Regions from separate parts of the Cytobacillus oceanisediminis genome, predicted to be linked through region 1. Evidence: a T-box and tRNA genes for the amino acid it is inferred to sense, from the RefSeq annotation. Region 1 holds a T-box; the other holds one or more tRNA genes.

Region 1 (5,597 bases):
CAAATCGGCCGGGCCAGAAAGCTTTTTTCAATCCGGCTCTTATATGATTTACCTCTATAAGGAAAGAATAATATTTATTTAATAGCTCTGCTGCCATTACAGCCAGGGAAGCATTTTCAGTCTGGTGTTTTCCGCTCATTCCTGTCTCAAGATCAGGGAAGTTCTGAAAGACTGTCTTCAGGGAGAAGAATTCTCCCAGGTCCAGGGATTTATGATCAGAAATGGCAAACTCATTCCCCAGCTGATAAACAGGGGACTTCATGCTTAAAGCTTTATCTTGAATAACAGCGAGCGATTCTTCTTGTTTAACAGCTGTAATAACACTGATTCCAGGTTTAATTATTCCCGCTTTTTCAAAAGCGATTTCCCCGTATGTATTCCCAAGTATGGCCGTATGGTCGAGCCCGATGCTTGTAATGATTGATAATAATGGATAGATGATGTTAGTGGAGTCAAACCTGCCGCCAAGTCCCACTTCTAACAAAACGAGATCCACCGGCTGTACATGGCCAAAATATTGGAAAGCCATGGCGGTAATGATTTCAAATTCGGTTGGACCGCCAAGTTCCGTCTGTTCCAATTCAATCGCCAGCGGATATATATCATTAGCAACCCGAACGAGATCTTCATCTTTAATTGGAATTCCATTAAGAGAAATCCGTTCATTAAATTTCTCAAAATATGGCGATGTAAACGTTCCGACAGAATAACCCGCCTCTTGAAGAATGGATCTTAAAAACGTAACTGTTGAGCCTTTACCATTCGTTCCGCCAATATGAACAGACTTAATTCTTCTCTCGGGATGCCCGAGTTTTTCCATCATCCATTCCATCCTTTGCAGACCCGGCTTCATCCCCAGTCTTAGCCTTGCATGAATCCATTCCAGTGCTTCCTCATAAGTAGAAAACATATATATGCACCTCCGTTATACAGGAAGGAAGACGAATCCTTCCTATGGACCCGCCTTCCGCAACTATTAATTATTCTCCTTTTAGCTCTTTAATGCGAGCTTCTACAGCTGCTCTCTTCTCGCTGTAGTCTTGTTCTTTTGCTTTCTCTTCCTCAATTACCTTTTCAGGCGCCTTTTTAATAAAGCCTTCGTTTGAAAGTTTCTTCTGGACTCTTTCAACTTCTTTATTTAATTTATCCCACTCTTTCTGAAGGCGTGCAACTTCTTCTTCAATGTTAATCAGGCCTTCAAGCGGAAGAATGATTTCAGCACCAGTCACAACTGCTGTCATCGCCTTATCAGGCGTCTCAACATTCAGAGCCAGCACTAGTTCTTCAGGGTTACAGAATCGTTCAATATAGGCACGGTTATTTTCCAGCGTACCCAGAATTTCCTCATCCTTAGCTTTAACCATCATTTTAATCTTCTTGCTCATCGGCGTGTTCACTTCAGCACGGCTGTTACGGACAGAGCGGATGATTTCTACAAGCAGCTTCATTTCGTTTGCAGTCTGGTTATCTGTATACTCATCGTTTACTGCCGGCCACTGGGCAACCGTAATGGATTCACCTGAATGAGGGAGGTTCTGCCAAATTTCTTCCGTGATAAATGGCATAAATGGATGCAGCAGACGCATTGTATTGTCCAGAACATATGCCAGGATGGAGCGGGTTGTTTTCTTGGCAGCTTCATCTTCTCCATACAGCGGAAGCTTCGCCATTTCGATATACCAATCACAGAAGTCATCCCAAATGAAGTTATATAGCACTCGGCCAACCTCGCCAAACTCGTAGCGGTCAGACAATCTTGTAACCGTCTCAATTGTTTCATTCAAACGGGTTAATATCCATTTGTCAGCAACAGACTTTTCACCGCTCAAATCAATTTCTTCGTATGTTAATCCATCCATGTTCATTAATGCAAAGCGGGATGCGTTCCAGATTTTATTGGCAAAGTTCCATGTTGCCTCTACCTTTTCCATACTGAAGCGCAGATCCTGTCCCGGTGAGCTTCCTGTAGAAAGGAAATAACGGAGTGAATCAGCACCATAGTGATCGATTACATCCATTGGATCAACGCCATTTCCAAGGGACTTACTCATCTTGCGTCCTTGAGAGTCACGAACAAGACCATGAATTAATACATCCTGGAATGGACGCTCTCCTGTAAATTCGAGACCCTGGAAGATCATTCGTGATACCCAGAAGAAAATGATGTCATAGCCAGTTACCAGAGCTGCAGTCGGATAGTATCTCTTGAAATCGCTTGAGTCAATATCCGGCCAGCCCATTGTTGAAAATGGCCATAGGGCTGAACTGAACCAGGTATCCAAAACATCTTTGTCCTGCTCCCAGTTTTCAATATCTTCAGGCGCTTCGTGCCCTACGAAAACCTCACCTGTCTCTTTTTGGTACCAGGCCGGGATGCGGTGGCCCCACCAAAGCTGGCGTGATATACACCAGTCACGAATATTTTCCATCCAGCGCAGATACGTTTTTTCAAATCGCTCTGGAACAAAGTTTACTTTTTCCTCTTTATTTTGAAGAGCGATGGCTTCATCAGCCAGAGGCTGCATTTTTACAAACCATTGTGTTGAAAGGTACGGTTCAACAACTGCGCCGCTGCGCTCTGAATGGCCCACAGAATGCATATGCTCTTCAATTTTGAAAAGAACTCCTTCTTCCTGAAGATCCTTCACGATCTGCTTTCGGCATTCAAAGCGGTCCATACCTTTGTATTTACCGGCTCTGCCGTTCATTGTGCCGTCTTCATTCATTACAAGAATTCTTTCAAGATTGTGGCGGTTTCCTATTTCAAAATCATTTGGGTCATGAGCCGGCGTAATTTTTACTGCGCCTGACCCGAAATCCATTTCTACATAATCATCTGCAACAATTGGAATTTCGCGTCCTGTGATCGGCAGTTTAACCATTTTGCCGATTAAATGCTTATATCGATCATCTTCCGGGTGTACTGCTACAGCTGTATCGCCAAGCATCGTTTCAGGGCGTGTAGTGGCAATTTCGATATGTCCCGAACCATCTGTCAGAGGATATCTCATATGGTAGAAAGCACCTTGAACATCCTTATAAATAACTTCGATATCAGAAAGGGCCGTTTTCGTAGACGGATCCCAGTTGATGATGTACTCGCCGCGATAAATCAAACCTTTATTATAAAGTGAAACGAAAACCTCTCTAACAGCTTTTGATAAGCCTTCATCAAGGGTGAAGCGTTCACGGCTGTAATCAAGCCCTAATCCAAGCTTTGACCATTGCTGGCGAATATGGCTCGCATACTCATCTTTCCATTTCCAAGTTTCTTCTACGAACTTCTCACGGCCTAAATCATAGCGGCTTTTGCCTTCATTGCGAAGCTTTTCTTCAACCTTTGCCTGAGTGGCAATACCCGCATGGTCCATGCCTGGAAGCCATAAAACATCGTATCCCTGCATACGCTTCATCCGGGTGAGGATATCCTGAAGGGTCGTATCCCATGCATGGCCAAGATGAAGCTTTCCTGTTACGTTCGGAGGCGGAATCACAATTGTATAGGGCTGCTTAGTTTCGTCGTCTTTTGCTTCAAAGAACTTCCCTTCGAGCCACCAGTCATATCGTCCTTTTTCAATCCCCTGCGGATCATATTTCGTTGGCATTGATAATTCATTATTATCCATGTGTCATTCTTCCTTTCTAAAAACAATCCTAAACAAGAAAAGCGGAAGCGCCTTGCCCACCCCCGACACCTCGAGGGGGTAAGCGCTGGAGCTAGACAGTTATCGACGTTCAGAATTGAATACTTTCTTTTAAAAATAAAAAACTCCATTCGCCATAAAAGGACGAATGGAGTATGCTTCGCGGTACCACCTTTTTTTCAATCACTAAAGAAAATCAGGGAAAGACATTCTTATAGAGATTGACACTTAATCAGATAACGGATTTCCCGTCTTTTACTACTTGGCTGCAGCCTTTCGCAAAAGATGCTCTAGGGCGACCTTCCAACGGTTCTGCCTGGATAACCTTTCAGCTGCTGGTTTTCCTCTCTAAAAGGCAAATGGCCATTGTACTCTTCCCTGTCTTAGCATCGATATACAATTTTATATATAAAATATACTACCGAAAAAAGACTGTTATAGTCAATAAGGATACCCGAGTTTTTTATATATTATTCATTATTTCCATCGAAGTGATGATGATTTTTGCCAGAAAAAAATTTCTTTAGGGGAGTTTTTAAATGCCGTTATTCAGGAAAGAAACGAAAATAGGCACTTTACCGAAAAATGAATCATAGAATATACATATGAACATTCGGGAAAGGGGCATGCGACAATGAGAAGAAAATATAATCCTTACACACTGCCTCCCTGGTTAAGAACTTTCAGGAATGTATGTGCACAGTTCATAATCCCGTTCTGTGTTTTTCAAGGCATAAGAACAATTTTGCTGCCTACCACTTTTGATGTACTGCTGCTATCGCTGTTCATTCTGATTGCTATTGCTTTCCATCTTCAATTGGTTTAGGAGCCCGCATCTTTTAGCTTTGGGCTCCTTCTTGCGCTTGAGCTTCGGCAGCTGCTTTTGCTTCTTGTTTTTGCCTCTCGATCTCATCGATTCTCATTACAGCATATTCAATATTTTTCAAAAGCCAATACTGCCTTTGCAAATGCTGGACAGCCTTTCTTTCTCCCCTTTTTCCTTCCCCTTTATAATATTGTTCAGCAGCCCTGATAATAGGACCCGGATGAGCAAAGTAGCTTTGAAACAGCAACATCTCATCGTCTCTGAATGGAAAGTATTTCATATAAGTGTAAATCCACTCTACACATTCTTCCGATCTTTTTGGATAGGTTTTCAGTGTTCTTGATAAGAACGGCAATATATCATGGAGCGGCGACCCCTGTCTTGCATTTTCAAAATTCGTGAAGTACCCATATCCCCTATCATCGTATAGAAAATGTTCGGTTGAAACTTTACCATGAATGATTACCGTTCGTGCTTTGTCGCTTTCTTTTGTTTTTTCATACCAATCTTTCAATTTGTTTGTGGAGAATTTCAATGCCTGGCTGACGTCGTGATAATATAGGGAAAACATTAGCTCAAAAGGAGACATATACTCTTTTCTTTCGCAGGCTTCTATGAATCCCTCCAAAAACTCCTTTTCTTTCTCCCATTCCTGCAAGGTTTTTTCATAATGTTCGGTTCGGTCATCCTTTTTTATAGAAACTTCCCGCGAGGACAATGTGTGCAGTCTTGCTAGTTCCCTCAGCATCTGCTGATGCCTCTCAAATCTGTCCTCCTTTTCTTCATTGGACATCCAGGGCATTAAATAAAATAATTCATTCTGATGGAGCACTGCATATCTTCCATCCACCGTCGGGTAAATAGGGACAATTCTGTTATAGCCTTTTTGAAAGAGAGTTTGTACATGCCTTATAAAATCCGCTCCATGCTGAGGCTTTATTTTCTTCAAAGCAAACACACCTTTGCTGCTGTAAACCTTCTGAACTCTCCCAAACTCCTCTACAAAATGCGGCTCTAATGAATAATGAATTAAAATAGGGGAGACTTTCCGCAGCCGATTTTTTTCTTCCACCTTAACCACTCACTTTCCAGAATGAGAAAAAATGATGTTTTTCTGAAATATATTG
Region 2 (5,597 bases), 2.5 Mb from region 1:
CTCAGCCTATCCATCCGAAATATTCACGGGTTATCTTTAACGGCACACACAAGCCCATCATTTCAGATCATTATGGTGTGGAAATTGAAATATAGGCAAAAGTCCCTGACAATTCAGTCAGGGACTTCTTTTTACACTTTTAGCCTGTAGATGGGTTCAGGATGGAAGGCCTGAAAAATCTCACCTGTTGGTTCAAAGCCAACTTTCTCATAAAGAATAGCCGGCTCATTCTCCTTGATGACTGATAGGTAGATTTCATCACAAGCATACATCTCTTTCATTTCCTCTATCACAAGTTTAATAGCCGGTATACCGTACCCTTTCCTCTGAAATTGATGACCGAGCATCAGGCTAACAAGTTCATAGCGGTCATGATCCCTGTCCAATCCATGAGTTGCAAAGCCAATTAATGTTTCCCTGTCATATATGGCTTTGCATGTCCAGCCATTTACAGATGCCAGTGCAATGAAAAAAGCATTGGAACCGACAAATCTTTCGAAAATTTGAAACTTCTTTTCCTGATCTTCCTCTGATTTCAGATTAATGAGATCAAAAAAATTTTTCTCTGTTACTTGTTTCAGCTGCAAGTCCATGTCCATTCCATATCTCCCCTCTAATCATTCTCAAATTTAATTCGCAATTACCCCAAAAAATTCCTTTTAAGATAACATAAAAAAAGCCTCCCTGCTTAATAAAACAGGGAGACTTTGCAGTATTATTTTTTCTGCTTCTTTGTCAATCTGCCTAATAGGAAAGCTCCTGCGGCCACACCAATCACTGTATTGGTTTTCTTATTAAATACCTGCTTGGCAACAAGGTTTAAATTCTGCGGCCTTTCAGCCAGGCGCCTCATGAAGTAGCCGTACCAGTCATTTCCAAAAGGTACATACGTACAGAAATTATAGCCTTCACCAGCAAGCTTCAGCTGCATATCCTTGCGGAAGCCATAAAGCATTTGAAATTCAAATTTCTCTTTAGGGATATTGTTAGCCCTTACAAAATCTTTTACATGATTAATTACTTTATGGTCATGTGTTGCAATGGATGTAAATTTGCCATTCAGCAAATGCCATTCTATTAATTTTATAAAGTTAGCATCGATGTCACTTTTTTCCTGAAAAGCAATTTCTTCAGGCTCCTTATAAGCCCCTTTTACAATTCGCAAGCGGAAATCCTTATATTTCATTAAATCTTCTTCAGCATCCAGAAAATAGGCTTGAATAACTGAACCTATGTTATTATATTCTTTAGATAATTCATCCAGTAAATCAAAGGAAGGCTGCAGACGCTTAGAGTCTTCCATATCCATATTCACAAAAATACCATAATGGCTTGCTCTCTCTACTATCTCCCTAACATTTTCAAGACAGAAAGAATAGTCGATATCCAGGCCTAATTGGGAAGGCTTTAAAGATATATGTGCATCCACCTGATTTACATGAATGGCCTCTATCACTTCAATTATTTGTTTTTTCGCTTCTGCCGCCTCTTCCTTTTTATATACAAATTCCCCGAGGTTATCGACAGTACAAGAGATGCCATGAGCATTAAGCTCTTTTATGCTTTGAATTGCTTCATCTAAATTTGTTCCCGCAACTACACTCTGCGCTCCCAATTTCAACCCATATTTCTTTGCAGCGCTATTCAGAAATTCGTTTTGGGAAAGGCCGATAAACAGATCTTTCAACATAGAAATATCCCCTAACTCTTGTAATTTCACAATGAAATTATAGCATAGATTTTTAATAAAAATTATTTTGTGAATTTTTATATTTTAACGATTCCCCATCACTGTTTCGTTAAAACATTGCAGGAGTTCCCAGTTCAAAAGATAAAATCCCTGTAAACAAAAAAGTGCCTGGCTATCAGCGGCCAGACACTTTAAGTATGATTCCGACTGGGTTCGAACCAGCGACCTCTACCCTGTCAAGGTAGCGCTCTCCCAGCTGAGCTACGGAATCGTTATAACATTCCCCTATATTGGGGACAATATAAAATATACTTCTTTCTCTCATAAAAGTCAATACCTATATTTCATCCATAAACTATAAAGTTAGCAGCTTGGAAACTAGATTACATTCCCATTACAAATTCTGCATTTATGCCTTTAAGGTATCTTTTTGAGAATTTTTGCTTTATAATGCCCTCTATATGATTCTTTTGTTAGCTGAATCAAACCTTACAGGGTTACGGAAGGAGAAATTTTAATGAAAAAACTAATGTATCCCTTTTTACTAGTTTTAATATCTGCCGTTTTAGCTGCTTGTGGAGCTGATGATGAAAGCAAGAGTGCAGATAAAAAAGAGGAAGCGAAAACAGCTGAAACCGACCAGCAGGACCAGCAAAAGCAAATGGAAGAAATGCAAAAGAAAATGGACAAGCAAAAGCTTGATGAAGAAAAGACTGTCGCAATCGTTAATGACCAGGAAATTCTTGGCCGCGAGTATAACAGCGTGCTTACTTCATCACAGATGATGTATCAGCAAATGGGACAAGACCCTACTACCAAAGATGCTGCAGAGAAAATCAAGGAGCAGACACTCGACAGTCTAGTCGGCCAGACACTTCTTCTCCAGGAGGCAGACAAAAAAGGCTACAAAGCTTCTGATGAAGAAGTCAAAAAGCAGCTGGAAGAAACAAAAGGACAATTCAAGGACGACAAGGAATTCGAAACAGCAATGAAACAGGCTGGCCTTAACCCTGACTCATTAGAGAAGGAAATTGCCAACAATATAAAATATACGAAATATATTAACGGCGAGATTAAACCAGGGGAAGTTACAGATGCTGAAATTCAGAAATTCTATGATGAATATGCCAGCCAGGGCGGTGCAGAAGGACAGGAGCCACCTAAATTGGAGGAAGTAAAGCCTCAGATCAAACAGCAGCTCGAACAGCAAAAACAGCAGGATATGCTGGTTAAGCATGTAGAAGAATTGAAGAAAAGTGCAAAAATTGATATTAAGGTATAAGTATTTTTTAAACAGTTCCCATATATGGGAGCTGTTTTTTATATGTTAGAGAATTAAAAAAAGTGCTATTCCCTATACTGGACTGTTATGAATACTAAATAATTTTCTTCCTTTTCTTTCCCTTGAGAATTTATTTAAATACGGTAATATGTATTGGGGAGGATACAACATGATTAAACACACAACATTCATTCAAATAATTGCAGGTTATTTAATTCTCACTCTCGGTGTCTCATTAATTATCTTATCCAATCTTGGTGCAGGTGCCTGGGACACTGTTTATGTTGGCCTTTTTAATAAGTTCGGTCTGACAATTGGAACATGGTCATTTCTGGTCACAGCATCCCTTATATTTTTCAATGCTCTGCTGACCTGGGAAAAACCCCAGTTTAAATCATTTATTGGCACCATTTTAGCGAGTGTGGGGATCGATTTTTGGATGGAGCTTGTTTTCAGCGGCATCACAGTTACAAACTTTTCCCTTCAGATCCTTGCCTTTATTTCAGGTGTCTCATTACTGGGCTTCGGGGTATCTATTTATATCCGTCCGCAATTATTCAGCGGCCCAATTGATGGATTAATGATCGCAACTGCCAAAAGGCTCAATATCAGCATTAAGACTGCACGTATAATTAATGAATTTTTAGCATTGGCCATTGGCCTTATCTTAGGCGGTCCAGTTGGATTAGGCACCTTGTTCGTAGCCGTCTTTTTAGGCTATGCCATACAATACGGCACTGTTTTGCTTAATCACTTGAAAACTAAGGGTTTAAAGATTATTTAAAAGACTTCATTTGTGAAGTCTTTTTTTTATGCGAACAAATTTTCGCATTCCACTTGATTAAGAACAAGCGTTCGTGTATAATGTAAATAAAAGTAAGGAGGGATTTCTCTATGAAAGGAATTCTTTATCGAGCTATGGAAGAGAGAAAGCCTGTGGAAATCATTTATCTCTCCAAACGCAATTCATTTACACAAAGAAAAATATTAATCAAAGAGCTTCGAGGCAGCACGATTTTAGCCTATTGTTTATATAGAAAACAAATGCGCATCTTCAACTTGAACCATATCATGTCCATTTTGCCCGAAAATAAAGCTCGCCAGATCAGCTAATAATGAGATTTCTTTCATACTTGAACCTTCAAAGCCTGTATTTCACATAAGAAGTACGGCTTTTTTCTGTGCTTCCTTTCTTCCCGATTATCCTGCCCTCATTGGGGTATATACTTTTTAACCGGGTTTGATCCCATAAAGACATCACGCTCAGAAAGGAAGGGTTCTGTGAAAAATAAAACATTGATTGCTGCAATGTTTGCAGGAAGCCTCATAATGGCAGGCTGTAATCCGAACGAAGAACAAATTGTAGAGGAAGAAGATAAGAATAATCCGTCAACGGAAGAACAGCGGGCGGAAACAGAGGAAGCGCCGGGAGAAAACAAAAAGATCACTGAAGAAGTTGGTTTGGGAGACACACGAGACCTTTTCACAAAGGCTTATGGAGATAATAAAAACAATGATGAAATTGCCCGCTTCAACGGAGACAGTATGCTGGTAGAGTTTCAAACGCATCGGGCAGTAAATGTTGAGCTGCAATTTGAGGATATGGAACAAGATATGAATAATGAGGAAATCCTTGCTTTTGTCGAAAAGCGAATTCCGAAAGATGCCAAAGAAGTTGACAGAACCAAAGATGATAACAATCATACTGAAATTATTGAATATAAAAGCGAACTATTAAAAGAAAACCTCAGTGAAGAAGTATATGAAGGCGATGATCCCGGTACTTTTACTGTCCTATTGACGAGTAATGAAGAAGGCTATGTTAATGCTTCCCTTTCAATCGGCAATAGCGATTAGGAAGCATGACAAACAATGTATGGAAATGAAAAAAAGGAAGGATCTCAGCTTGAGTGAGCATCCTTCCTTCTTTTTTATATAAATTTATTTCTTTGTACTCCGAGAACTGTCTAGCTCCAGCGCCTACCCCCTCGAGGTCACAAGCCAATCCTCCCAAAAAGGCAAAGAACGCCTTTCGAGAGGCTCGTCTTGTGCTTGTCGGGGGTGGGCAAGGCTCTTCCGCTTTTCCTATTATGCTGTTTGCGGCTTTGCCTGATCGTCTTTTTTAATGAAAACCTGCAATGCAATCAACAGGATAAAAATAACTAATCCTACAATATCAGTAACCCCTTCAGGGTAGATAAGCAAAAGTCCCCCTGCAATTCCCAGCAGTCTTTCAAAAATATTCAATTTACGCAGCCAGTAGCCAATTACGCCAGCGCCAATTGCCATCATACCTGCCAAAGCAGTGAATACTACCCAGATTAAGTAATACCAGGTTGTATCAATCATCAATAACTCCGGTGAAAGGACAAACATGTATGGAATAATAAAAGCCCCGATGGCAAGCTTTGATGCTGTTACTCCAGTCTTTATCGGATCTCCCCCGGATACACCAGCCGCCGCAAATGCTGCAAGAGCAACTGGAGGTGTGACATCTGCCACAATACCAAAATAGAACACAAATAAGTGAGCAGATAAATCAGGTACGCCCAGAAGAATGATTGCTGGGGCGGCTATTGTAGATGTAATAACATAGTTTGCAGTTGTTGGTGACCCCATTCCCAG

The links. The T-box of region 1 lies ahead of IRB79_RS22670 (valine--tRNA ligase). A T-box ahead of a tRNA ligase gene usually reads a tRNA of that ligase, here a tRNA-Val.
Region 2: it encodes a tRNA-Val, which carries the amino acid that the T-box ahead of IRB79_RS22670 (valine--tRNA ligase) is inferred to sense. The anticodon was not compared.

What each region holds. Positions count from the first base shown of each region.
Region 1 is NZ_CP065511.1:4,505,551-4,511,147, forward strand. Features, by position in the region: gene IRB79_RS22665 (bifunctional folylpolyglutamate synthase/dihydrofolate synthase) at 1-910, opposite strand, end outside; gene IRB79_RS22670 (valine--tRNA ligase) at 981-3,626, opposite strand; T-box leader at 3,782-4,038, opposite strand; gene IRB79_RS22675 (hypothetical protein) at 4,279-4,470, shown strand; gene ysxE (spore coat protein YsxE) at 4,484-5,542, opposite strand.
Region 2 is NZ_CP065511.1:1,714,536-1,720,132, reverse strand. Features, by position in the region: gene IRB79_RS08900 (endonuclease/exonuclease/phosphatase family protein) at 1-95, shown strand, start outside; gene IRB79_RS08895 (GNAT family N-acetyltransferase) at 132-599, opposite strand; gene IRB79_RS08890 (proline dehydrogenase family protein) at 716-1,690, opposite strand; tRNA gene IRB79_RS08885 (tRNA-Val) at 1,889-1,961, opposite strand; gene IRB79_RS08880 (SurA N-terminal domain-containing protein) at 2,208-2,972, shown strand; gene IRB79_RS08875 (YczE/YyaS/YitT family protein) at 3,142-3,756, shown strand; gene IRB79_RS08870 (WYL domain-containing protein) at 3,867-4,085, shown strand; gene IRB79_RS08865 (hypothetical protein) at 4,254-4,829, shown strand; gene IRB79_RS08860 (TRAP transporter permease) at 5,061-5,597, opposite strand, start outside.